Regions from separate parts of the Pseudarthrobacter cremeus genome, predicted to be linked through region 3. Evidence: riboswitches for the same ligand, from Rfam matches in the RefSeq annotation. Region 3 holds a riboswitch; each other region holds the start of a gene.
The links. Region 3 has a riboswitch for thiamine pyrophosphate ahead of thiC (phosphomethylpyrimidine synthase ThiC). Riboswitches for the same ligand answer to the same signal wherever they lie in the genome.
Positions count from the first base shown of each region.

Region 1: linked by a shared signal. The riboswitch ahead of thiO (glycine oxidase ThiO) and the one ahead of thiC (phosphomethylpyrimidine synthase ThiC) in region 3 are both predicted to bind thiamine pyrophosphate.
Region 2: linked by a shared signal. The riboswitch ahead of ACS5PJ_RS04020 (ECF transporter S component) and the one ahead of thiC (phosphomethylpyrimidine synthase ThiC) in region 3 are both predicted to bind thiamine pyrophosphate.

Region 1 is NZ_JBPZHC010000004.1:124,291-131,905, reverse strand. It holds gene ACS5PJ_RS09125 (DNA-methyltransferase) at 1-476, opposite strand, end outside; gene ACS5PJ_RS09120 (DEAD/DEAH box helicase) at 485-2,200, opposite strand; gene ACS5PJ_RS09115 (RNB domain-containing ribonuclease) at 2,490-3,986, opposite strand; gene thiE (thiamine phosphate synthase) at 4,065-4,823, opposite strand; TPP riboswitch at 4,851-4,971, shown strand; gene thiO (glycine oxidase ThiO) at 4,966-6,237, shown strand; gene thiS (sulfur carrier protein ThiS) at 6,234-6,470, shown strand; gene ACS5PJ_RS09095 (thiazole synthase) at 6,475-7,296, shown strand; gene ACS5PJ_RS09090 (4a-hydroxytetrahydrobiopterin dehydratase) at 7,356-7,615, shown strand, end outside.
Region 2 is NZ_JBPZHC010000002.1:67,558-75,172, forward strand. It holds gene ACS5PJ_RS03990 (Na+/H+ antiporter subunit D) at 1-806, shown strand, start outside; gene ACS5PJ_RS03995 (Na+/H+ antiporter subunit E) at 803-1,348, shown strand; gene ACS5PJ_RS04000 (MrpF/PhaF family protein) at 1,345-1,623, shown strand; gene mnhG (monovalent cation/H(+) antiporter subunit G) at 1,613-2,020, shown strand; gene ACS5PJ_RS04010 (DUF4235 domain-containing protein) at 2,117-2,380, opposite strand; gene ACS5PJ_RS04015 (heme-degrading domain-containing protein) at 2,417-2,959, opposite strand; TPP riboswitch at 3,017-3,158, shown strand; gene ACS5PJ_RS04020 (ECF transporter S component) at 3,223-3,873, shown strand; gene ACS5PJ_RS04025 (ABC transporter ATP-binding protein) at 3,873-5,462, shown strand; gene ACS5PJ_RS04030 (energy-coupling factor transporter transmembrane component T family protein) at 5,459-6,253, shown strand; gene ACS5PJ_RS04035 (glycoside hydrolase family 25 domain-containing protein) at 6,212-7,144, opposite strand; gene ACS5PJ_RS04040 (UDP-N-acetylglucosamine 1-carboxyvinyltransferase) at 7,357-7,615, shown strand, end outside.
Region 3 is NZ_JBPZHC010000001.1:682,007-689,621, reverse strand. It holds gene ACS5PJ_RS03090 (glucose-6-phosphate dehydrogenase) at 1-119, opposite strand, end outside; gene ffh (signal recognition particle protein) at 209-1,789, shown strand; gene ACS5PJ_RS03080 (alpha/beta fold hydrolase) at 1,893-2,627, shown strand; gene thiC (phosphomethylpyrimidine synthase ThiC) at 2,610-4,436, opposite strand; TPP riboswitch at 4,431-4,537, opposite strand; gene ACS5PJ_RS03070 (hypothetical protein) at 4,557-5,285, opposite strand; gene ACS5PJ_RS03065 (sensor histidine kinase) at 5,442-7,427, shown strand; gene ACS5PJ_RS03060 (response regulator transcription factor) at 7,418-7,615, shown strand, end outside.

The DNA.
Region 1 (7,615 bases), on a different contig from region 3:
ATGTTGTCGTGCTTGGTGGGCCAGCGGAATTTCGCGCGCGCGCCGTAGTCGTAGGCCCAGATGATCTCGTTGAGGAAGCACTCCCGGCCGAAGATGGCATCGAGCATGACTTTGGCGTAGTGGACTTCACGGTAGTCCAGGTGAAGGTAGAGCGTGCCGTCGTCGGCCAGCAGGCGCCACGCCTCCACGAGCCGTGGCTCGAGGAAGGACCAGTAGTCGCTGAACGCATCGTCGTAGCGGTGCAAGGCGCCCTTGATGGTGTCGTAGGAGCGGCCCTTGAAGCCCACGCGGTCGCCGTCACCGTCGGTGGTGAGCACCATCCGGGTTTCCTGGCGCTTCTGGACCCTGCCGGTGTTGAACGGCGGGTCAACGTATATCAGTGTGAAGGCGCCGTCCGGCAGCGTGGGGAGGAACTCCGCGTTATCCGCGTGAACCACCAGGTTGCTGCCGTCCGGCGCCCAGACGGTGTCAGTCATTGAGGTTTTTAGGCCTCGGTGCTGCCGGGAAGCGAGCCGTTGTCCGCACCGGCCACCACTTCGCCGTTGCGGCGGCGCGTCCGTGTCCGGCTCCGGCGGGTACGTGAGGGCTGCTCGGCCTCGGACGGTGCCGTTGCCGGGCTTTCGACGGCTGGGCCGGTCCCTGCCGCCGCGGCTTCTGACGGACGACGGCGGCGCTCACCTGAGCGGCCGGCCGAATCGCCGGTGCCGCGGGAGCTCCGTACGCGGTCGCGGCTGGTGTCACGGGCACCATCGCGGGCGCCGTCACGTGGGCCGGCGGACCGTGTGTTGCTGTCCCGTCCGCTGCTGCGCGTGTTCTTCTTTCCGGTTTCGCCCAGGTCCTCCAGGACCTCGGCATCAACCCCGGCGAGGGTGCGCTTATTGCGGGGGAGGCGCCCCTTGGTTCCCTCCGGAATGTCCAGTTCTTCGAAGAGGTGCGGCGACGAGGAGTACGTCTCCACCGGCTCAGGGACGCTCAGGCCCAGTGCCTTGTTGATCAGGCCCCAGCGGGGCATGTCGTCCCAATCGACGAAGGTCACTGCGGTACCCTTGTTGCCCGCGCGGCCGGTGCGGCCCACACGGTGCAGGTAGATCTTTTCGTCCTCGACGCACTGGTAGTTGATCACATGCGTCACGTCGTCGACGTCGATGCCGCGGGCGGCTACGTCTGTGGCAACGAGAACGTCAACCTTGTTGTTGCGGAACGCGCGAAGGGCCTGCTCGCGGGCGCCCTGGCCGAGGTCGCCGTGGATGGCTGCGGCGGCGAAGCCGCGGTCCACGAGTTCCTCTGCCACCTTGGCGGCGGTGCGCTTGGTTTTGGTAAAGATGATGGTGCGGCCACGGCCACGTGCCTGCAGGATACGGGCAACAACTTCGATCTTGTCCATGCTGTGGGCACGGTAGATGAGCTGGCGGATGTCGCGCTTGGTCAGACCCTCGTCATCGGGGTCGGCGGCGCGGATGTGGGTGGGCTGCGTCATGTAGCGGCGCGCCATGGCAATGACGGGGCCGGGCATGGTGGCGGAGAACAGCAGGGTCTGGCGGACCGCAGGGGTACCGGCGATGAGGGTCTCGACGTCGGGCAGGAAGCCCAGGTCAAGCATCTCGTCAGCTTCGTCCAGAATGACGATCTTGACGTTCTTCAGGCTCAGGTGCTTCTGCTTGTAAAGGTCGATCAGGCGGCCGGGGGTTCCCACCACAATCTCGACGCCCTTCTGCAGGGCCTCCACCTGGGGCTCATACGCACGGCCGCCGTAGATGGTGGTTATGCGGGCGTTGCGCTTGCGGGACGCGGTCTGGAGGTCGTTGGCCACCTGCACTGCCAGCTCGCGGGTGGGGACGATGACCAGGGCCTGGGGGGCGCCCGGGACGGCGAGCTTGTCAAAGCCGGCGTCGTCCGGTCCCACCACGCGCTGCAGTGCGGGGATGCCGAAGCCGAGGGTCTTGCCGGTGCCGGTCTTGGCCTGGCCGATGATGTCATGGCCTGACAGTGCCACCGGCAGGGTCATGGCCTGGATGGGGAAGGGGTGGGTGATCCCGGCGTCAGCCAGGGATTCCACGATGTCGGCGCGGACGTTGTAGTCCGCGAAGGATTTCTCCTCGATCTCGTGCGGCTTCTCGTCCGAGATGATGGTCTCTTCCGGTTCGAGGGTCTCGATGCCGGAGTCGTCAGTCAGCAGTTGGTGGGTATGCAATTCACTCACAGGGGAGTTTCCTTATTCATTTGGGCATTGGCGCTGCCTGCTCAACGGGCCGGCCGAAGCCGTTCCGGAGCACGCTCGAAGCGCGCAAGCAAATCCAGTGGAAGCCGATCGCGGGCTATCTAAATGCTGGCACTGGTGACCAACTGGTACATCTCAAGATCGCGTAGGGGCGGGCTTGTTGAATTCAAAATCAAGGAAATCAACGACCGGGCATCCATTTCTACTTCTTCAGTCTAGCCGTAAGGACCCCGAATACCGGTTTCAGCCACTTCAAACCGGGCGCGGAAGGCTATGCCAGCAGTTCGAAGTGGACCTCACGGGCGGCGATGTCCGAGGAGATCAGGCGGACCCTGACCTTGGTGCCGGATTCCATGTCACCGGCGCACCGGGCTGTCACGGCGGGTTCGGCGATCTGGATGATCCCTGAAGGCCCATTGCCGTTCTTCCCGTTTCCGTTCTTCCCGTTGCTGCTCTTTCCGTTCCCGATATCCTTCTGCGGTTTGGAACCCGAAATCACAATCGCATCAAAGTCCTGCCCGATGTGGTTGACCAGCAGGGCAGCCTCCACGGTGTCCAGGGCCATGCGCTCCATCCGCGCCGCCAGCTGATCAGATCCTGCCATGATCTCCGGCAGGGAGGGCAGTGCCTCCCGGGCCCAGTCCGGAACCGGCCGGCCGTTGCTCAGGGCCTCGCAGATCACCAGGACAAAGCGGTCGATCAGCCTGCGCAGCGGTGCAGTGGTGTGGGCATACGCGGCGCCGATGGCCGACTGGATGGCGTCGTCCGGGACAGTTCCGTCGAACGCCGTGTAGCTCGCACCACGGAACAGCATGCCGGCGGAGTGCAGGATGGCAAGCTGCCGGGGGTGGGTCGGATCGAGGCTGCGGAGGTATTCGCCGTAGCTGGTTTTCCCGTCCCACGGCTTGCCCAGGGCCTCGGTCTGGATCCTGAAATGCCGCAGCGACCTCTCGTCCGGGGCCGGCATGGTGCGCAGGATTCCCACTTTCCCGTCAAGCATCAGCTTGGCGGCCGCCATGCCGGTCATCAGCGAAATCTGGGCATTCCAGTCCTCCACCGGAAGCTGGGGCGCCGCGGCAATCCGGTAGCCGCCGTCGGGCAACTGGACGATTTCCTGTTCGGGCATGTTCAGGCTCGCACCGCCGCGCCGGCGCTCCAGCTCAACGCGCTTCAGGCCCACTTCCTTCAAGAGCTGCAGCACCGGGTTGTTTGATCCGGCATCGAGTTCGGCCTGGACGCCCTTGTAGGAGAGCTTGGCCCGGCTGGACATCCTGGCCCGCCGGACGGCCACAGAAGATACCTGTGCGGCGTCGTCCAGTTCAAACTCCCAGACAAACGCCGAGCAGAGCTGGCCGGCCAGGAGGCTCCCGGCCCCTTCGCTGATGACCTCCGGGTGCAGCGGGATACGGCCGTCAGGGGCGTAGAACGTCTGGCCCCGCCGTCGCGTTTCGGCGTCCAGGCCGCCACCGGGGCGGACGAAGGAAGGGACGTCGGCGATGGCGTACAGCACGCGGTACCCGCCGCCGTCGCGCTCGATGAACAGCGCCTGGTCCAGGTCGGTGGACGACGCCGGATCGATGGTGAGGAACTCGATGTGCGTCAGGTCGGCTTCGGGCAGTTCGTGGGAGGCGACGGCGTCCTCGGCATCCCGGACGGCCTCCTCCGGGTAGGGCCCCGGCAGTTCCAGCTCAGTCCGAAGCGCACTTAGAGCCGCCTCAAGGGCGTTGGTGTGTTCGCGGACATAGGGAGCCAAACGATGATGTGACACAAAAGTCAGATTAGCCCGGTTTCCTCAGATCGTGCACGCGTTGACCCGCCGCGCGGGGGATTGTCAGGCAACGCGGTGTCAGGCGGCACCCGCGTCCAGAGCAGCCAGGAGTGCCGCGGCCGCAGCCGCCGGGTCCGTGGCCTCTGTGATGGCACGCACCACCACAATCCTGCGCGCCCCGGCCGCCACCACCTCTTCGACGTTGCCCAGGTCGATTCCACCGATCGCGAACCAGGGAACGGTTTCCTGGTCCCCGCCGGCCGCCCGCACGGCCTCGGCTGCATACTCCACCAGCTCCAGCCCGACGGCGGCCCGGCCGGGTTTGGTGGGTGTTGCCCAGACCGGCCCGACGCAGAAATAGTCCAGGCCGCCGTCGGGCGCTGCCAGTGCCGACGACAGCCGAATGGCGCCTTCCACCTGTTCCGGGGTATGTGTCGAAAGCCCGATCACTCCGTTTCCGCCAAGCAGCGAGCGGGCGGATGCCACCGGCAGGTCCTGCTGTCCGATGTGGAAGACCGGCGCGCCGGACAGAAGGGCGATGTCCGCGCGGTCATTGACTGCCCAGAGGCGCCCGTGCCGCTCGGCCGCCGCCCGAAGCACCGCCAGCAGCTCCAGTTCCTCGGCGGCCTCGATCTCCTTGTCGCGGAGCTGGATGATGTCTACGCCGCCGGCAAATGCCGCTTCCACGAACTCGCCGAAGTCCCCCCGGTCCCGGCGTGCATCGGTGCAAAGGTACAGCCGGGCGCTGCGGGGGAGTCCGCTGCCGGAATCCGGTGTGGAGCCCGCCGTGGAAGGAACGGCGGAGGGACCTGAAGAGGGTGTGGAAGTCACGTTCATGGAAGCCAGCCTAATTCCCCTAAACTGGGCGGGTACTGCGGGAGCCCGTTGCAGCCGTCATAAAGCTGCCGGGCTGAGAGGGCGTCACAGCCGACCGCTTGACCTGATCCGGCTAATACCGGCGTAGGGAAGGAACCCCTTGATGCTTCACGCTGAGAAGACACTTCGGGCTGACGTGGCCGTGATCGGCGGCGGAGTCATCGGCCACTGCATTGCCTGGGAGGCGCGGCGCTCGGGACGTTCCGTTGCCCTGATTGACGACGCCCCGGGGCAGGGCGCCAGCTGGGCGGCTGCCGGCATGCTGGCCGCGGTGAGTGAACTCCACTACCAGGAGGAAGACCTCCTGGAGCTGATGCTCGAATCCTCAGGACTCTGGCCTGCTTTTGCAGCGGACCTTGCCCGCGCAGGAGCAGCGGATACCGGCTACCTGACGACTCCCACCCTTGCTGTCGGGGCGGACGCTGCGGACCGGCGGGCCCTGATGGACCTGCGCGCGGTGCAGCAGGCCCACGGCCTGCAGGTTGAACCGCTCACCGTCCGCGGCGCAAGGCTCAAGGAGGGCCTCTTGAGCCCCGCCATTTCCTGTGCCCTGGAAATTGCCGCTGACCACCAGGTGGATCCGCGGAAACTGGTGGTGTCCCTGCGGGAGCTGCTTGCCACCCATGGGCCCGGCGCCGTAACCGCAGTTGACGGGGCCACCGGAGGATTCGCCGTCGATGAGCGCGCCGGGTCCCTTCTCTGGGAGAACGGCCGCGTCGCAGGCGTGGGCCTGGGACATGGCCGAACAGTCCAGGCCACGGAAACCATTGTGGCCAACGGGTTGCAGGCGCCGACCCTGGGCGGCTTGCCGGCGGGACTGCACCTTCCCCTCCGGCCTGTCTACGGCGACATCCTGCGGCTGGCTGTACCCCGGCACCTCCGCCCGCTGGTCACTTCCACCGTCCGAGGGCTGGTCCGGGGCGTGCCGGTCTACATCGTTCCGCGGCAGGACGGCTCAGTGGTGATCGGGGCCACCCAGCGGGAAGATACCGTGTCCGCTTCGGAGGAGTCCCTCACAGCGGACACCGCCGTCTCAGCGGGCGGCGTCTACCAGCTGCTGCGTGACGCCCAGGTCCTGGTCCCTGCGGTCTCGGAGCTGGAACTCCTGGAATGCACGGCCAGGGCGCGGCCCGCCACCCCGGACAACGCACCGCTCCTTGGCCGCGTACCCGAGATTCCTGGGCTGATTATTGCCACCGGCTTCTTCCGCCACGGCGTGCTCCTGGCTCCGGCGGCGGCCGTCATCTGCCGTGAGCTCATGGACGGCCGGGAGGACCGGCGCTGGGCCGCCATGAGCCCATCAAGGTTTTCACGCCCGGAGACCCCCGGCCACGACGTGCCGGACGCGATCGACCACCAAAAGGAACCAGCATGATCATCACCCTCAACGGTTCGCAGCATGCCGTAGCCGACGACGCCTCAATTTCCACCCTGGTCAGCCAGATCACCGGCCGGCCGCTCGCCGCCAATGGCCAGGCGACTGACGGGAAGAAACTCGGCGTCGCCGTCGCGCACAACTCCGAAGTAGTACCCCGCAGCCAGTGGTACGTCACAGCGCTCGCCGAAGGTGACGACGTCGAACTGGTCACCGCAGTCCAAGGAGGCTGACACCATGACAGAAACCGGCACCATCCCAACACAGGGAACAGAACAGCCAGTGCATGGCGACCCCCTGATCATCGACGGCGTCGAGCTCGGCTCCCGCCTCATCATGGGCACGGGCGGAGCCCCCAGCCTGGACGGGCTGGGCGCAGCCCTGCTGGCGTCCGGGACCGAGCTGACCACCGTGGCGATGCGCCGCTATTCGCCCGCCGAATCGGGGTCGTTGTTCCAGCTCCTGGTGGACCACGGCATCCGGATCCTGCCCAACACTGCGGGCTGTTTCACCGCCCGCGACGCGGTGATGACGGCAGAACTGGCACGCGAAGCGCTGGAGACCGACTGGCTAAAGCTGGAAGTCATCGCGGACGAACAGACCCTGCTGCCGGATGCCGTCGAGCTGGTGGATGCCACTGAACAGCTCGTGAACCGTGGCTTCAAGGTGTTCGCCTATACCAACGATGACCCCGTCCTTGCACTGCGCCTGGAAAACCTGGGTGCCACCGCCGTGATGCCGCTGGGCGCCCCTATCGGCACCGGCCTGGGCATCCTTAACCCGCACAACATCGAACTGATCGTCTCGCGTGCCTCGGTTCCGGTGGTCCTTGACGCCGGCATCGGGACGGCGTCGGACGCCGCGCTGGCCATGGAACTGGGCTGCGATGCCGTGCTGCTGGCCACTGCGGTAACGCGCGCCCAGAACCCGGCCCTGATGGGCGAAGCCTTCAAACACGCCGTTATCGCCGGTAGGCTGGCGAAAGCGGCCGGCAGGATACCGCGCCGTGAGCACGCCTTGGCATCATCGGCCATGGAAGGCCGGGCAGAGTTCCTCTAGGCCGGCCCCTGGTGCCGTCCGCCGGGCCGGGCTCTGGAGTACTAGCCGAGGAGTCCGCCGTGGCCGGCAAGGAAGACATACTCACCCGTGAACGGATCGACGCTGTCCTGGCTGCACTGCCGGACTGGCGGTACCGGCTGGGCGGGCTGGTGACTGTCTACAAGGCGCCGACGTCGGCCGCCGCACTCGAGCTGATTGCCGCCGTCGGACGTTCCGCGGAAGAACAGAACCACCATCCCGACCTGGACTGGCGGTACAACCGGGTGTTTATCCGCTTGACGTCCCACGACGCCGGGGGCCAGGTCACCGAGCGGGATGC
Region 2 (7,615 bases), on a different contig from region 3:
TGTTTCCCGGTGACAGTCTGAACACGCCCTTGATGATCGCGGCGTTACTGACCATGGTGGTGGGAATCCTGGGTGCACTGGCCCAGAGCGACATCAAACGACTGCTGTCCTTCACCCTGGTCAGCCACATCGGCTACATGGTCTTCGGCCTGGCGATGTCATCGGTGGCCGGGCTGGGCGCCGCTGTCTTCTATGTGGCCCACCACATCACCATCCAGACCAGCCTCTTCCTGGTCACAGGGCTCATCGAACGCCGCGGCGGCAGTTCCTCCGTGGACCGGCTGGCGGGCCTGGCCAAGTTGTCGCCCGTGCTGGCCATCCTGTTCTTTGTGCCCGCCATGAACCTTGCCGGCATCCCGCCGTTCTCCGGATTCCTGGGCAAAGTGGGCCTGATCCAGGCCGGTATCGAACTGGGCACCCCGCTGGCCTACGCCCTGGTGATCGGCGGAGTGGTGACCAGCCTCCTGACGCTCCTGGCCGTGGCCCGGGTCTGGAACCGCGCGTTCTGGCGCAAGCCCTCCGACGCCGAGTACCCGGACCCCGTGCTGCTGGCCGCGCCTGAGGATTCGGACACCGGCAGCAGGGCCGGCCGCACCAACGTCACGCTGCTGCCCCGGACAATGGTTGGCCCCACCGTGGGCCTGGTGCTGCTCGGCGTTTCGCTCACCGTCTTCGCCGGCCCGCTCTTCGGTGTTGCCGACCATGCCGCCCAGGAAATGCTTGACCGCACCTCATATATCCAAGCGGTGTTGGGCGAGGACGCGCCTGTACCGCCGCTGGCACTGAAGGCCGGAGGCGGAAAATGAGCCGCCGTCGGATTTCCCTGAGGCAGGAACTTCCCCTGCTCGTGTGGCTCGTCATCGTCTGGGGCGCGCTGTGGCAGGACTTCAGCCCCGGCAACCTGCTCTTCGGTACGTTGTTGGCCGTGCTGGTGGCGCGGATGTTCTATCTGCCTCCGGTGGAACTGAGCGGCCGGTTCAACATCCTCCACGCCGTCCCGTTCGCCGTGCGGTTCATGGGAAAGGTGGTGGCCGCCAGCATCGACGTCATGTACCTGGCCGCGGTCCGCGGACCGCGGGTGATCAGCGCCGTCGTCGCCGTCCAGCTCCGCAGCCACCAGGACCTCATGGTCACTGCCACAGGGCACGTCATTTCGCTGATCCCCGGTTCCCTGGTGGTGGAAGTGGACCGTTCCACCTCCACCCTGTACCTCCATGCGCTCAACATCAGCACCCCTGAAGGTGTGGAGAAACTGCGCCAGGAAGTGCGGAGCATCGAGGCAGGCCTGATCCGCATCATGGGCACGCCGGCAGAACTCGAAACGATCCGGCAGGAGGCCGCAGCATGATGCAGACCGTCCTGGCTGTCACCGCAGTCATTCTTTCGCTGGCGGCCGCAGGAGCCATCATCAGGATTGCCCGCGGGCCATCGCTGCTGGACCGGGTGCTGGCCTCGGACGTCCTGCTGGCCATCCTGGGCGCGGCGTTGTGCGTCGACATGGCCGTCAACCGGCACCTGAACAACCTGATGCTGCTGGTGGCGCTGTCGATCGTCGGCTTCGTCGGCTCGGCCACGGTGGCGCGTTTCGTGGCCGGCCGGCGGGAGCAGCCCAATGAATCCTGAAGCCATTCCGGTGGACATCATCATCGACACCGTATCCGCCGTGTTCATGGTGGTGGGTGCCCTGATGTCCCTTGCCGCCGCCGTCGGCCTGCTCCGCTTCCCGGACCTGCTCAGCCGCATGCACGCGGCCACGAAGCCGCAGGTCCTGGGCCTTTTCCTGCTGCTGGCGTCCATCGGCCTGCAGATGCGCACCTTGTGGGTGTGGCCGGTGCTGCTGGTGGCGTGGATCTTCCAGCTCCTGACGGTGCCGGTGTCCGCGCACATGGTTGGCCGCGCCGGGTACCGCACCAAGCACCTGCACCGTGAGCTGCTCAGCTCCGATGAGCTGGAAGCCGTGGTTCAGAAGGCGGCACAGACCGCCCGGGACGAAGCGTCCGACGCCGGCCGTCCGGACTGATTAAGGGCGGCCGGCCTTCCCGCCCGTGCCGGACAGACCGGCCGTTCCGCCGGCGCGGGACAGCCCCCGGCCTTCCCGCCGGTGCCGGACAGCCTGCTAGACGATGTCCTGGGACTTGGCGAAGCGGGTGATGGCGCGCTGGGTGCCGCGGTTGGCGAGCACCTGGATGACGGTGCTGACCGAGGCCGAGATGAGCGCGAAGGTCAGGGCTGACCGCAGTGTGGTGGGAGTGTCCTCGTGCTTGCCGGTGGGCGGCTTGCGCCCCGTGGACTTCTCCCACACGGCGTTGACTACCTTGGTGCCGAGGAAGCCGGCGCCGAGGCTGACCCCGGTGCCAAGCAGCTTGATGAAAAGGTTCATTCGTGTGACTCCTAGCGGGCGAAAAACGGACTGACCTTAGCCTAACCGCATGGACGCCAGGATCTCCCGCAGCGCTTCCACCACAAGGTCGTGGTCCTCCTGCTGGGGCAGGCCCGAAACCGTCACCGTGGCCACAGCGCCGACGCCGGTGACATAGACAGGGAAGCAGCCGCCGTGGGCCGCGTACATGGACTCGTCATACCAGCCCTGGTCCTCGATCCGGCCGCCCCGCAGCCGGGCGCGCAACCCCACCTGCAGCGAGGGGATCTCATACCGTGCCGCAGTGCGCTGCTTGGCCCGCACCCAGTGCTCGTTGTCCGGCGTGGCGCCTTCCAGCGCCACGTGGAACAGGACCTGGTCCGCCCTGGAAATGTCGATGGCGATGGGCAGCTTGCGGCTCTTGCCAAGCTCCACCAGCAGCAGCCCCAGGTTCAGCGCATCATCCTTGGTGAAACGCGGAAACTGCAACTCGCTGACCTCGGCGTCGATCCGGGCTGTCAGGGCTTCGAGGGCGGCGCGGGGCTGGTCCTCGCCCGAGTCGGGATCGAAGGCTGTAACGGGGGACGATTCGGAGGTCATGGCCCACAATCTACCCCGCCGGCGGTGTAAACTGGACCACGCCCAACAGGGCAGATTTATTTACGACAGGGGAGCGCCGCCGTCGGACATCACTGGCATTGCCAGGGAACCGTAGGTGGGCGCTGAGAGTGCGGACAGCCGCAGACCCTCGAACCTGATCCGGTTAGTACCGGCGCAAGGGAGTCGAGTTCTCGAAGTGTCCGGCAGCGGCGGCAGCGCCGCTTGCCGGGTGCACTTTCCCCTCCTGTTCCTCAGGAGGACCAATGACAACTGCAGCATTCAACAAGACAACCAATACCTGGCGCGTCGTAGACATTGTGGTGGCCGCGCTTATCGCGATCGCCGGCGGCGTGATTTTCTGGGCGTGGTCACAGGGCGCCGGCATCGTTTCCGCACCGATGAACGCCGTCTACCCCCCGCTGACCGGCCTGCTGGCCGGCGGCTGGATGATCCCCGCGGTGCTGGGCATGCTCATCATCCGCAAGCCAGGCGCAGCCCTCTTCTGCGAAACCGTCGCCGCCACCGGTGAGCTCATTATGGGCTCGCAGTACGGTGCCACGGTGCTGATTTCCGGGGTTCTTCAGGGCCTGGGCGCCGAGCTGGTGTTCTTCCTGCTCGTGTACGGCAAGTTCAGGTTCGGCTCCTTCCTGCGCCAGAAGTACAACCTCATCGCGGCCTTGCTGGCCGGTGCAGGTGCCGGACTGTTCTGCGGCCTGAACGACTCCTTCCTCCCCTGGGGCTGGAACATCGCCTACGAACCCGGTGACAAGCTCGCCTACATCGTGTTCTGCACCATTTCCGGCGCAGTGATTGCCGGCGCCCTGTCCTGGATCGCAACCCGCGGCCTGGCCCGGACCGGTGTGCTGAGCTCCTTCGCGTCGCGGAAGGCAGCTTCGGAGCCTGCCTTCAGCTGATGACCGCTTCCGACGCCGGCACCGCGGAGGTCCGCCCGGCCGCGGTGTCCGCGCGCGGCTGGGGCTGGCGGCACGCCGGCCGCTCCGCCCCCGCCGTCCAGGGGCTCGACCTGGAGATCGGTCCAGGCGAGCGGGTGCTCCTGCTGGGCCCCTCCGGCGCGGGCAAATCCACGCTGCTGCACGCCCTCGCCGGGGTGCTGGGGGACGAGGGTGACGACGCCGACGAGACCGGTTCGCTGCTGATCGACGGCGTTGTTCCCCGCGGCCAGCGCGGCCGTTCCGGGTTGATGCAGCAGGACCCGGAAACGCAGGTGGTCCTTTCCCGGCTCGGTGACGACGTCGCCTTCGGCGCCGAGAACCTGGCCGTTCCGCGGGACGAGATCTGGCGGCGGGTCCACGAGGCGCTCGACGACGTCGGGCTGCGTAGTGCCGCGGGTGAAGCCGGTGCCGCCGGCACGCGGGGTTCCGCCGGGCTCCCGCTGGACCACCCGACGTCGGCCCTGTCCGGCGGGCAGAAGCAGCGGCTGGCTCTGGCGGGCATCCTCGCGATGCGGCCCGGGCTGATCCTGCTCGACGAACCGACGGCCAACCTCGACCCTGACGGCGTGTTTGAGGTCCGCGACGCCGTGGGCCGCTGCCTGGACAAAACCGGTGCAACGCTGGTGGTGGTGGAACACCGGGTGTCCGTCTGGAAAGACCTGGTGGACCGGATCGTGGTCCTGCAGCCCGGCTCGGCCAACGGTTCGGCGGTCCTGCTGGACGGCCCCCCGGACCAGGTGCTGGCAGCGGCGCGGGACATGCTGATCGCGGCAGGAGTCTGGGTGCCGGGGTATGTTCCGGCAACCCGAAGCCGCACCTCCGCCGGTTCCGGCGACCTCCTGCTGGCCGCCGAAAACCTGGCTGTCTCCCGCGGGCGTCCGCTCCGCCGTGGCTTCAGAACCATCCCCCCGGTGGCGGTCCAGGCCGGGGTGGCGGCACAGGTCCGGGAAGGCAAGGCATTGACGGTGACGGGCCCCAACGGCGCCGGAAAGTCCACTTTCGCCCTGACGCTCGCCGGACTGCTTGAACCGGTGCACGGTAAGGTGTCCGCCGCGGTCGACCTGAGCGCGGGGGCAGGAATTGATCCCTTCAAGTGGAAAGCCAACCAACTGATTTCACGCATCGGAACGGTCTTCCAGGAGCCCGAGCACCAGTTCGTCACCGGCCGGGTGCTGGACGAGCTGATGTTCGGTCCCCGCCACCTGGGCCACGGGGAGGAACGGGTGGATGACCTGCTCGAACGGCTCCGCCTGACGCACCTGGTGGACGCCAATCCGTACACGCTCTCGGGCGGCGAAAAACGGCGGCTCTCGGTGGCCACGGTCCTGGCGGCCCACCCGAAGGTGCTGGTGCTTGACGAACCGACGTTCGGCCAGGATGCCAACACCTGGGCGGAACTCGCGTCTTTCCTGTCTGAACTGCTCGATGCCGGAACCGCGGTGGTCTCGGTGACCCACGACCAGGAGTTCAGTGCGGTCCTGGGCGGCACCGGACTGCACCTTGGCCCGGCGTCGCTGGGCGAGGCGCGCCTGGAAGCCGGTGCCCCGTGAGGGCGGCACTGAACCTGGGCGGAAACCACGCCCTCCTCACCCGGGCAAACCCGCTGGCAAAATTCGCGGCCGTCTTCCTGGTCACCCTGGTGCTGGCCCTCTCCATTGACTGGGTGTCTGCCACTACGGCGCTGCTGGCAGAGTTCGCGCTTTTTCCCCTGGCCGGCCTGACGCTCGGGCTCCTGTGGCAGCGGGCCTGGCCGCTCATCCTCGCGGCGGCCCTGGGCGGCTGGAGCACCGCGATCGTGGCGGCGGACAGCGGAACTGTACTGCTCGACGTCGGGATCTGGTCCATCAGCGAAGGGTCACTGCAGCTGGGGCTTGGCTTTGTGCTCCGCGGGCTGGCGATCGCACTGCCCGCCATCCTGCTGATGAGCTGCACGGACCCCACCGATCTCGCCGATGCCCTGGCCCAGAAGGCCAGGCTGCCGCACCGTTTTGTGCTTGGCACCCTGGCCGCGATGCGGCTTGTGGGGCTGATGGCTGAGGAATGGCAGACCATCGGCATGGCGCGCCGTGCCCGTGGAGTGGGCTCGCACGGAAGTCCCCTCCATCGGCTGCGCGCTACGCTGGGCCAGAGTTTCGGCCTGCTGGTCCAGGCCATCCGGCGTGCCTCCAGGCTGGCCGTCACCATGGAAGCCCGGGGTTTTGGCAGCGGGCAAAGAACATGGGCACGGGAGTCCACGTACTCCCTTTTGGATGTCTGGGTTTTGCTGGGCGGGGTCCTGATCGCGGCGGCGGCTGTTGTTTCAGCCGCCGGCCTGGGAACCTGGAACTTCGTCTGGCGCTGAACTGCACGGGTAGTCATAATCGAAGCCGCGTGACACAAATTGGGTCAGGGCCACGTCACCGCCCGGGGTCAACGGGTCGCGTGAGCAGTTGGCCTCCGCCCCTGATGCCGAGAGTGCGCCCGCGAGCCAGGTGGGCAGGTCATAAAGGTTGCTGGAGTCTGTTACCGGCCCCACGATCTGCCGCCACTGATAGCTCGAGGAGTAGATGCCGACGTCGGCCTGGATGCTGTGGAAGAAGGCCGTCATGCCTTCCAGGACGGCGCGGTTGGAGTTCCTGTCGGTTGACCAGCTGTTGCCGATTTCCACATCGAGCCACCACAAGTACTCATCCGGGCCTGTGATGCCACGGATGTAGGCGTCATCAAAGGCCTTGGCGTAGCCGTACATGTAAGCGCAGGCTGCACCCACGTCCTGGTCCTTGCACGTACCGTACGGGTTGGGAACTGAACTGCCCACCGGGTAGTCGTTGCTGACGGGCCACCATGAACCGGCGTGGCCGGGGTTGGCGGTGTTGACGTACAGCGCAACTGAAGGCTGGCTGGTCAGGTTCACGCTAATGGCCTGCGCCCAGCGGAGCTGTTCCGGGAGGCAGGGGTTGGTGCTGTTTGCCAGGCCGTTGTTCACACCCACGATCCCGAACGCCGGATCGGCCGGCAGCGTCTTCCTGCACTGCGGCCAGGAAATATCGTTGCCCAGGACCCGGCCGGTTGAATCGTCGGGTGGCGGTGCGGCGCTGGCCGCAGGAGCCACGGCCAGGCCCAGTACGGCCAAGAGCAGGCTCAGCGCTGCAAGCATGGCCACGCGGCAGGTTCCGGCTGGCTGCTCGTCCAACGCGGGCTGGTGCAACGCTGGCTCGTCCACCGCGGGCTGGGGCAACGCGGGCTCGTGCATCGCGGACCTCCACTGTCGCCGGCGACGCCGTGGCCGCACGTGAGGCGGGGTGCCCGTGAAGCCGGTATTTTCAGTCTCCCCCGCGGCGCAGGCGGGGTCAAGGAAAAGCGCCGGACATGGCGGATATCGCATGAAACGGATAATCTGTGAGGATTCTCGCTGAAATGCTCCAAATTTGGCCGGCAATAACTCACTTGTGATATTTTCGGTGTATGACTCAGGAAGCCGCCGAACACATTGCCGCCACCCTCAGGGACACCCGCACTGAGAAGGGCTGGACCCAGGGACAGCTCGCGGCCGCGCTGGGAACCAGCCAGAGCGCTATCGCCCGGATGGAGCAGGGAAAGCAAAATCTCAGCCTCAAAATGATCCAGCGGCTCGAAACCATCTTTGGCCGCAGCATCGTCAACGTCGGCAGGCCGCAGATGACGCACCTGCGGATCGAAGGCGGCCGGACGCTGTCCGGCGCGG
Region 3 (7,615 bases):
AGCCCTTCGGCGCGGCCTTTGGCCACCAGCCGGGCAAGGCCGGGCAGCAGCAGCCGTCCGGTCAGATCCCCGGAGGCACCCAGGATGAGCAGGGTTTTTACACTCGTTTGGCTCGTCACCTACGACAGCATGCCATCATGCAGGCCCGTCTTGGTACCCTAGATAGTCGAGTCCCACCTGTAACTCCACTGAAAGAAGTGCGCGGCGCGTGTTCAATTCACTCTCTGACCGGTTGACAGCAACCTTCAAGAATCTCCGTGGCAAGGGCCGCCTCACCGAGGCCGATGTCGATGCCACCGTACGGGAGATCCGCCGCGCCCTCCTGGATGCCGATGTTGCCGTTCCCGTGGTGCGCGAGTTCACGGCACGCGTGCGTGAGCGCGCCCTCGGGGCCGAGGTGTCGGGGGCGCTGAACCCCAGCCAGCAGATCGTGAAGATCGTCAACGAGGAACTGGTTGAGATTCTCGGCGGCGAGACCCGTCGCATCCGGATGGCCAAGACCGGACCTACCATCATCATGCTCGCCGGCCTTCAGGGTGCCGGTAAAACCACGCTCGCGGGAAAGCTCGCCAAGTGGCTGAAGTCCCAGGGCCACAGCCCCATCCTGGTGGCATGCGACCTCCAGCGCCCCAACGCCGTCACCCAGCTGCAGGTGGTCGGCAAGCGTGCCGGCGTTCCCGTCTTTGCCCCGCACCCGGGTGCTACCTCGGAACTGGAGCACCCGGCGGGTGACCCTGTCGCCGTCGCACGCTCCGGCGTCGAGGAGGCGCGGCAGAAGCTGCACGACTTCGTGATCGTGGATACCGCCGGCCGGCTCGGTGTCGATACCGAGATGATGGAGCAGGCGCGCCAGATCCGCCGCGCCATCGTTCCCAACGAAGTGCTCTTCGTCATCGATGCCATGATCGGCCAGGACGCCGTCAACACGGCCATGGCCTTTGATGAGGGCGTCAACTTCACCGGCGTCGTCCTTTCAAAGCTCGACGGCGACGCCCGCGGCGGTGCCGCGCTCTCAGTCGCGTCGGTCACCGGGAAGCCCGTCATGTTCGCGTCCACCGGCGAAGGTGTTGACGATTTCGAACTCTTCCACCCGGACCGGATGGCTTCACGCATCCTGGACATGGGCGACGTCCTGACCCTGATCGAGCAGGCGGAGAAGAACTGGGACAAGGATGAAGCTGCCCGGATGGCGAAGAAGTTCGCCGACCAGGAAGACTTCACCCTGGACGACTTCCTCTCCCAGATGCAGCAGATCCGCAACATGGGCTCCATGAAGAAGATGCTCATGATGATGCCGGGTGCGCAGAACATCCGCCAGCAGCTGGAACAGTTTGATGAGCGCGAGATCGACCGTGTCGAAGCCATCGTCCGTTCCATGACGCCGCACGAACGGGTCGCGCCGAAGATCATCAATGGCTCCCGCCGGGCGCGCATTGCCCGCGGTTCCGGCGTCCACGTGTCCGAGGTCAACGGATTGCTGGAGCGTTTCGCGCAGGCGCAGAAGATGATGAAGAAGATGGCGCAGGGCGGCGGCATGCCCGGGATGCCGGGAATGCCCGGCATGGCCGGTCCCGGCGGTGCCCGCAAGGGGGGCAAGAACGCGCCCAAGAAGAAGGCCCGTTCCGGCAACCCGGCCAAGGCGGCCCAGGAACTCAAGGACGCAGAGGCGCGGCGGGCGGGGGCGGCCAAGGCCCTGCCCACCGGCGCAGCGTTCGGCCAGCAGGGCGGCGACTTCGACCCCTCGCAGCTGAACCTGCCCAAGGGTTTCGACAAATTCCTCGGCAAGTAGCCAGGTCTCCAAAGCCCGGCATCCTGTCCCTTTGGTGGGGGCTCAGCACGGGATTCGGTGCCGCCTCCTGATGGATGTCGGCACCGTCAAATAGGGTTGGGTCATGTTCAAGCAGAGGGTAGTGTTCGTGCACGGCGCCGGGCCTTTCGGGGCGGCCGCGTGGCCGCGCCAGCACGGAATGGCGCTGGCCTACGATGCCCTGTTCCTGCGGCGCCACGGCTTCGACCCCGTCGCCGGGCCCATGGAGTCTTCCTTCACGGAGGACACCGCCATCATCCTGCGTTCGCTGGCCGATGACGGCCGCGGAGGGGCCGGCGGCCACGTTGTCGCCCATGCCCAGGGCGCCATCGCCGCCATGATGGCGGCCGTCCAACGCCCGGACCTCGTCTTTTCCCTGACGCTGGTGGAGCCGGCCTGCCTCTCGCTGACCGCTGAACTGCCTGCCACCTCAGCCCATGTTGCCCTGATGCAGCCGCTTTTTGACGTCCGGCACCAGTTGGGCGATGAAGACTTCCAGCGTGAGTTCCTACGCAGGATGTTTGCGGCGGACCTGCAGGAGCCTTCCTCCGTGGAGGAAAAACGGTCCGCCCGCCGGCTCCGGCTGCAGGTACCTGCCTGGGAAGCTCCATTGCACATAGTTCCAGGGGTCCCCACCATGGTGCTGACAGGCGGCTGGGAACCGCTCTACGAGGAAATCGCCGGCTACCTCCGGGAAACCGGTGCCGTGCACCGCGTCGCCGCGGGCGGGCACCGGCCCCAGGATTCGGCGGAAGGGGACCGCGCCATCCGGTCCTTTATCGCCGATGTCAGCAGGTCAGCGTCAGTTCAGGCGTCCTGAGGCGGCCTCACCGTCGGTTGCCGGTACCTGCAGTTCCGGCAGATAGACCTTGCCGCCGGAGGCCATGAACTCCGCACTCTTTTCCCGCATGCCGCTGTAGGCCGCCGCGATCGCTTCCTGGGAATCGGCTGAACCGTATTCGTCCCGGATGTCCTGGCTGATCCGCATCGAACAGAACTTCGGCCCGCACATGGAGCAGAAATGCGCGGTTTTTGCGGCCTCTGCGGGCAGGGTTTCGTCGTGGAACGCCTCCGCCGTGACCGGGTCCAGGGAGAGTGCGAACTGGTCGCGCCAACGGAATTCGAACCGGGCTTTGGACAGGGCATCGTCCCGTTCATGGGCGCCGGGGTGGCCCTTGGCAAGATCCGCGGCGTGCGCGGCGATCTTGTAGGTGATCACGCCGGTCTTGACATCGTCCTTGTTGGGCAGGCCCAGGTGTTCCTTCGGCGTGACATAGCAGAGCATGGCCGTGCCGTAGCGGGCGATCTCGGTGGCGCCGATGGCGGAGGTGATGTGGTCATAGCCCGGGGCGATATCGGTGACCAGGGGGCCGAGGGTGTAGAACGGGGCGCCCTTGCAGAGTTTCTGCTGCCGCTCCACGTTCTCCCGCACCAGGTGGAAGGGCACGTGCCCGGGACCTTCCACCATGACCTGGACATCGAACTCCCAGGCCCGCTGGGTGAGCTCGGCCAGGGTATCCAGCTCGGCGAACTGCGCGGCATCGTTGGCGTCCGCCGTCGCTCCCGGACGCAGGCCGTCGCCCAACGAGAATGCGACGTCGTACTTGGCAAAGATTTCGCAGAGTTCGTCGAAGTGGGTGTACAGGAAGTTCTCCTGATGGTGCGCCAGGCACCAGCCGGCCATGATGGAGCCGCCGCGGGACACGATGCCGGTGACGCGGTTGGCCGTCAGGGGAACATAGCGCAGCAGCACGCCGGCATGGATGGTCATATAGTCCACGCCCTGTTCGCATTGCTCTATCACCGTGTCCCGGAAGATTTCCCAGGTCAGTGCGTTGGCTTCGCCGTTGACCTTCTCCAGGGCCTGGTAGATGGGCACGGTACCGATCGGCACGGGTGCGTTGCGGATGATCCACTCGCGGGTTGTGTGGATGTCCTCGCCGGTGGAGAGATCCATCACCGTGTCCGCGCCCCACCGGGTGGCCCACTGCAGCTTGTCCACCTCGGTGGCGATGGAACTGGTGACCGCTGAGTTGCCGATGTTCGCATTGATTTTCACCAGGAAAGCTTTGCCAATGATCATCGGCTCGGATTCCGGGTGATTGATATTGCTGGGGATGATGGCACGTCCGGCTGCCACCTCGCTCCGGACAAGCTCCGCGTCGCAGTTCTCCCGCAGTGCAACAAACCTCATCTCCGGAGTGATGATGCCCGCCCTGGCATAGTGCATCTGGGTCACCGTCCTGCCTTCGACGGCGCGGCGGGGAACCGGCCGCGTGCCTTTCCACTCCGAGGACGCGGCCCCCCGGCGGACGGCCGAGCGGCCGTCGTCGAGCAGGTTCCGCTTGCGGCCTGAATAGGGCTCCGTGTCATGCCGCCCCTCAATCCAGGAGGATCTGAAGGGCTCCAGGCCGACGACGGGATCACTGCCGGGGCCCGCCGTGCGGTACACCTGCAAAGGGGTGTTGGCTTCGCCGTTGGGCGAGGGGTCCAAGGCAATCTCGGTGACGGGGACCCGGATGCCATTGTCCGGATCCTCAAGGTACGCCAAGGAATGGGATTTCAGTGACGCGGTGTTGTTGATTGCCCCGGCGTGGACAGGGCTGTGCTGTGTTTCGGTGGTGCTCAAGGGATACTCACTTCCTTCGCCGGCATTACCCGGACAGGTTCAACGGTCGCAGGCAGCGTCAGCCTGATCTCAGCCCATGCAGGGCCCCCGTGTGGTCGTAGACGAAGCTACCACAGCCAGCTAGGCCCTGGAGACCGGCGGCAGGTCCCAGTCATCGTCTGCTACGCGTAGGATGGCCAGCGACACCATGAGGCATGCGAACGTCGTCAGTCCCCAGCCAAGGGTGACATCCAGCCAGCGGTTCGGGATGACTACCGCGGCGATGAAATGAAATGGCTGCGACACGATGAGGGCGATGGCCACCCACCAGCGGACCAGTCCTGATCGGCCAAGGGCGATCCCCGCGAGGATCATGCCGGCGATGTGCCCGACCAGCCAGCCGAAACCTGTCACCGCCGCTATGGGCGCCCCGAGCAGGACGTCCGTGACCCCCACGATCTGCTCGGTTCCGATACCGACTGCAGCCATGGCATGGATCGATGCTTCCGAGTTTCCTGCGGCGTTCCAGTTGGCAAATGCCAGGAAGCTCAAGGCCGCTCCCAGGGTTGCCAGTACGGGGGAATGGCGCCTCGCGACAAATCCCAAGGCCAGGACCCCGGCGAGCATCGCAGGATAGGTCGCCAGCCCCAGCCAGGCGATGCCGGCCGAGGTTTCCGGATGCGCGATGGTGCTTTCGATGATCTGGCGGCCGTCCATATCCGTCCAGAAGGGCATCACTGCCCGTCCCACGGTGATGCCCAGGGGGCCAAGGGGAATGAGCACGGCTATCAGGAGACGCCAGAAGCGGCGCAGATCGCGGGCCTTCCTTCCAGTTGTTTTGCTCTCAATTCGGGCTGCTGCAGTGGACATATTCCTGCCTTTCGTTGTTCCGGGACACCCGATCGGCATCCCGGCTTCATCCCAGAGTGAACGTCGTCCGGCATGTGCGGATCGCGGCTGGCGCGGGACTTTTCCTCCGTGCCACCACTGATGCCCGTGGTCATGGGACGGGCATACACTGAGCCTGTGTTGTGGCCCCGGCTCGCTTCGTTTGCCATTGCGGCAGTCACCGTCGCAGCCTTGGTCGCGGGACTCGCCGGACTGTCCCGCATCACGGACCCGCAACAGCTGACGGCAATCCTCATCCGCATGAGCGCTGGCGTGCCTGCGCTGCTGCTTGGGCTCCTGGTGGCGGGCCGACGCCCGGCAAACCCTGTGTCTGCATTCCTTTGCCTGGCCGGCGCCAGCGCCATTGCCGTCGGAAGCATGGACGCGTACCTCGCGGCGGCGGCCCGGAGCGGCAGCACTTTGCCGGTCAGTGGCCACCTCGTGGCGCTGACGGAGGGGGCGTGGATGATGTTCTTTTTGCCCTGGGCGTGGATCCTGCTGGTGTTCCCGGACGGCAGGCTTCAGGACCGGTTCGACAGGGTGCTGGCGTGGGTTCTACCGGCTATAGTTGTGGCGTTTAATGTGCTGGCGGCGTACGCTCCGGACCCTCCGGAGCGGGCATATCCGCTAACGGAGCCCGCTTTTCCGCAGTCCGAAGCCGCCGGAATGGCTGCCGCTGCCCTGCTTCCCCTTTTCCTGGCTGCACTCATTGCCAGCGCCATCTCCCCGCTGCGCCGGTACAGAAAAGCGAACGATCCCGAACGCGAGCAGTTGCGTTTTCTGACCCTTGCTTCAGCAGCGGTGCCGGCAACCCTCCTCCTCGGCTGGTTCGGCTATCTCCTGCTGGGTAACGAAGCAATCGTCATCACCGGGATTGCCTTCCTCTACGCAGCGCTGCCCGCCGCCATCGCAGCGCCAATCCTGCGGCGCACCCTTTATGACGCCAACCGCGCCCTGATCCGGTCCACGAGCCACGTCTTCATGGCGGTTGCCGTGGCGGCCGTGGTCCTCGCGGCGGCTTCCCTTGCGGGGAACAGCGAAGGGAACGCCAGGACCCTGGTCGTGGCGGTGGCCACCGCCGGCGCAGTGCTGCTGCTTCTGCCCGTGCGTGGCGTCGTCGAACGCAGGCTCGGCCAATGGCTTTTTCCCGCAAGGGAGCGTGCTCTTGAAGCCATCAACGGACTCCTCCAGAGGATCCACGACGGTACCTCGCAACCTGAAGACCTTGAGTCTGTGCTGCGCCGCGCCGTCCGGGATCCCGGCCTGCGCATTGGATACAGGCTGCCAGGTGAAGCTTTGTATCTCGACGCAGAGGGGATGGCCCTGCAATCTTCAGCCGGACACGCGCGGATTGAACTGGGCGGCGAGGCTATTGGCATGGTGGCGCCGGGAGCAGGCCAACGTGCACCGGGAGCAGACGTGCTCGCTGTCATCGCGCATCCGGCGGAGCTGGCCCGGCTCAGGCTCCAGTTGGCATCCGCGCTGCGCGAGGTTGAGGCCAGCCGGGAACGCCTTGTGAGGTCCAATTATGTAGAGCGGCGCCGGCTTGAGCGGGACCTTCACGACGGCGCCCAGCAGAGGCTGGTGGCAATCGGTATGTCGCTGCGGCTTCTTCAGCGGCATCTGGGGCCAGGAGATGCCGGCGTGATGACTGCCCTGGAAGAGGCGGTCAGCGAACTTGGCACTGCCGTTGCGGAATTACGGCAGCTGGCCCACGGCATCAGGCCAGGGAGCCTGGACGACGGACTGGAGGCAGCGCTGACCCATCTCACAAGCCTCCTTCCGGTTCCGATCGTCCTCGAGCTGCCGCCGGGCGCGGCGACGGGCCATGGTCTTCCCGAGCTTTCAGATGCCGTCACCTCCACGGCCTACTTTGTCGCAAGCGAGGCGCTCGCAAACGCCGTCAAGCACGCAGACGGCGCCAGCATCGCCCTGCGCCTGGCGAGGACCAGCGACTGCGTCAGTATCCGGATCAGCGACGATGGAGGAGGAGGCGCCATAGCCCATCATGGCGGCGGGCTTGCCGGACTTGCGGACCGGGTCAGCGCCGTCGGCGGCGCACTCACCGTGGTCAGCCCGGCCGGTCAGGGCACCCTGGTGGAGGCGGTGCTCCCGTGCGGATAGTGATCGGGGAAGATTCCGTCCTGTTCCGCGAAGGCCTTGCGCGGCTTTTGGCAGATGCCGGCCACGACATTGTGCGCACCGCCTCGACAGCCCCGCAAGCCATCACTGCAGTCCGCGACACGCTGCCGGACCTCACCATCCTGGATCTGCGCATGCCTCCGGATCTCACTGACGACGGGGCGCGTGCA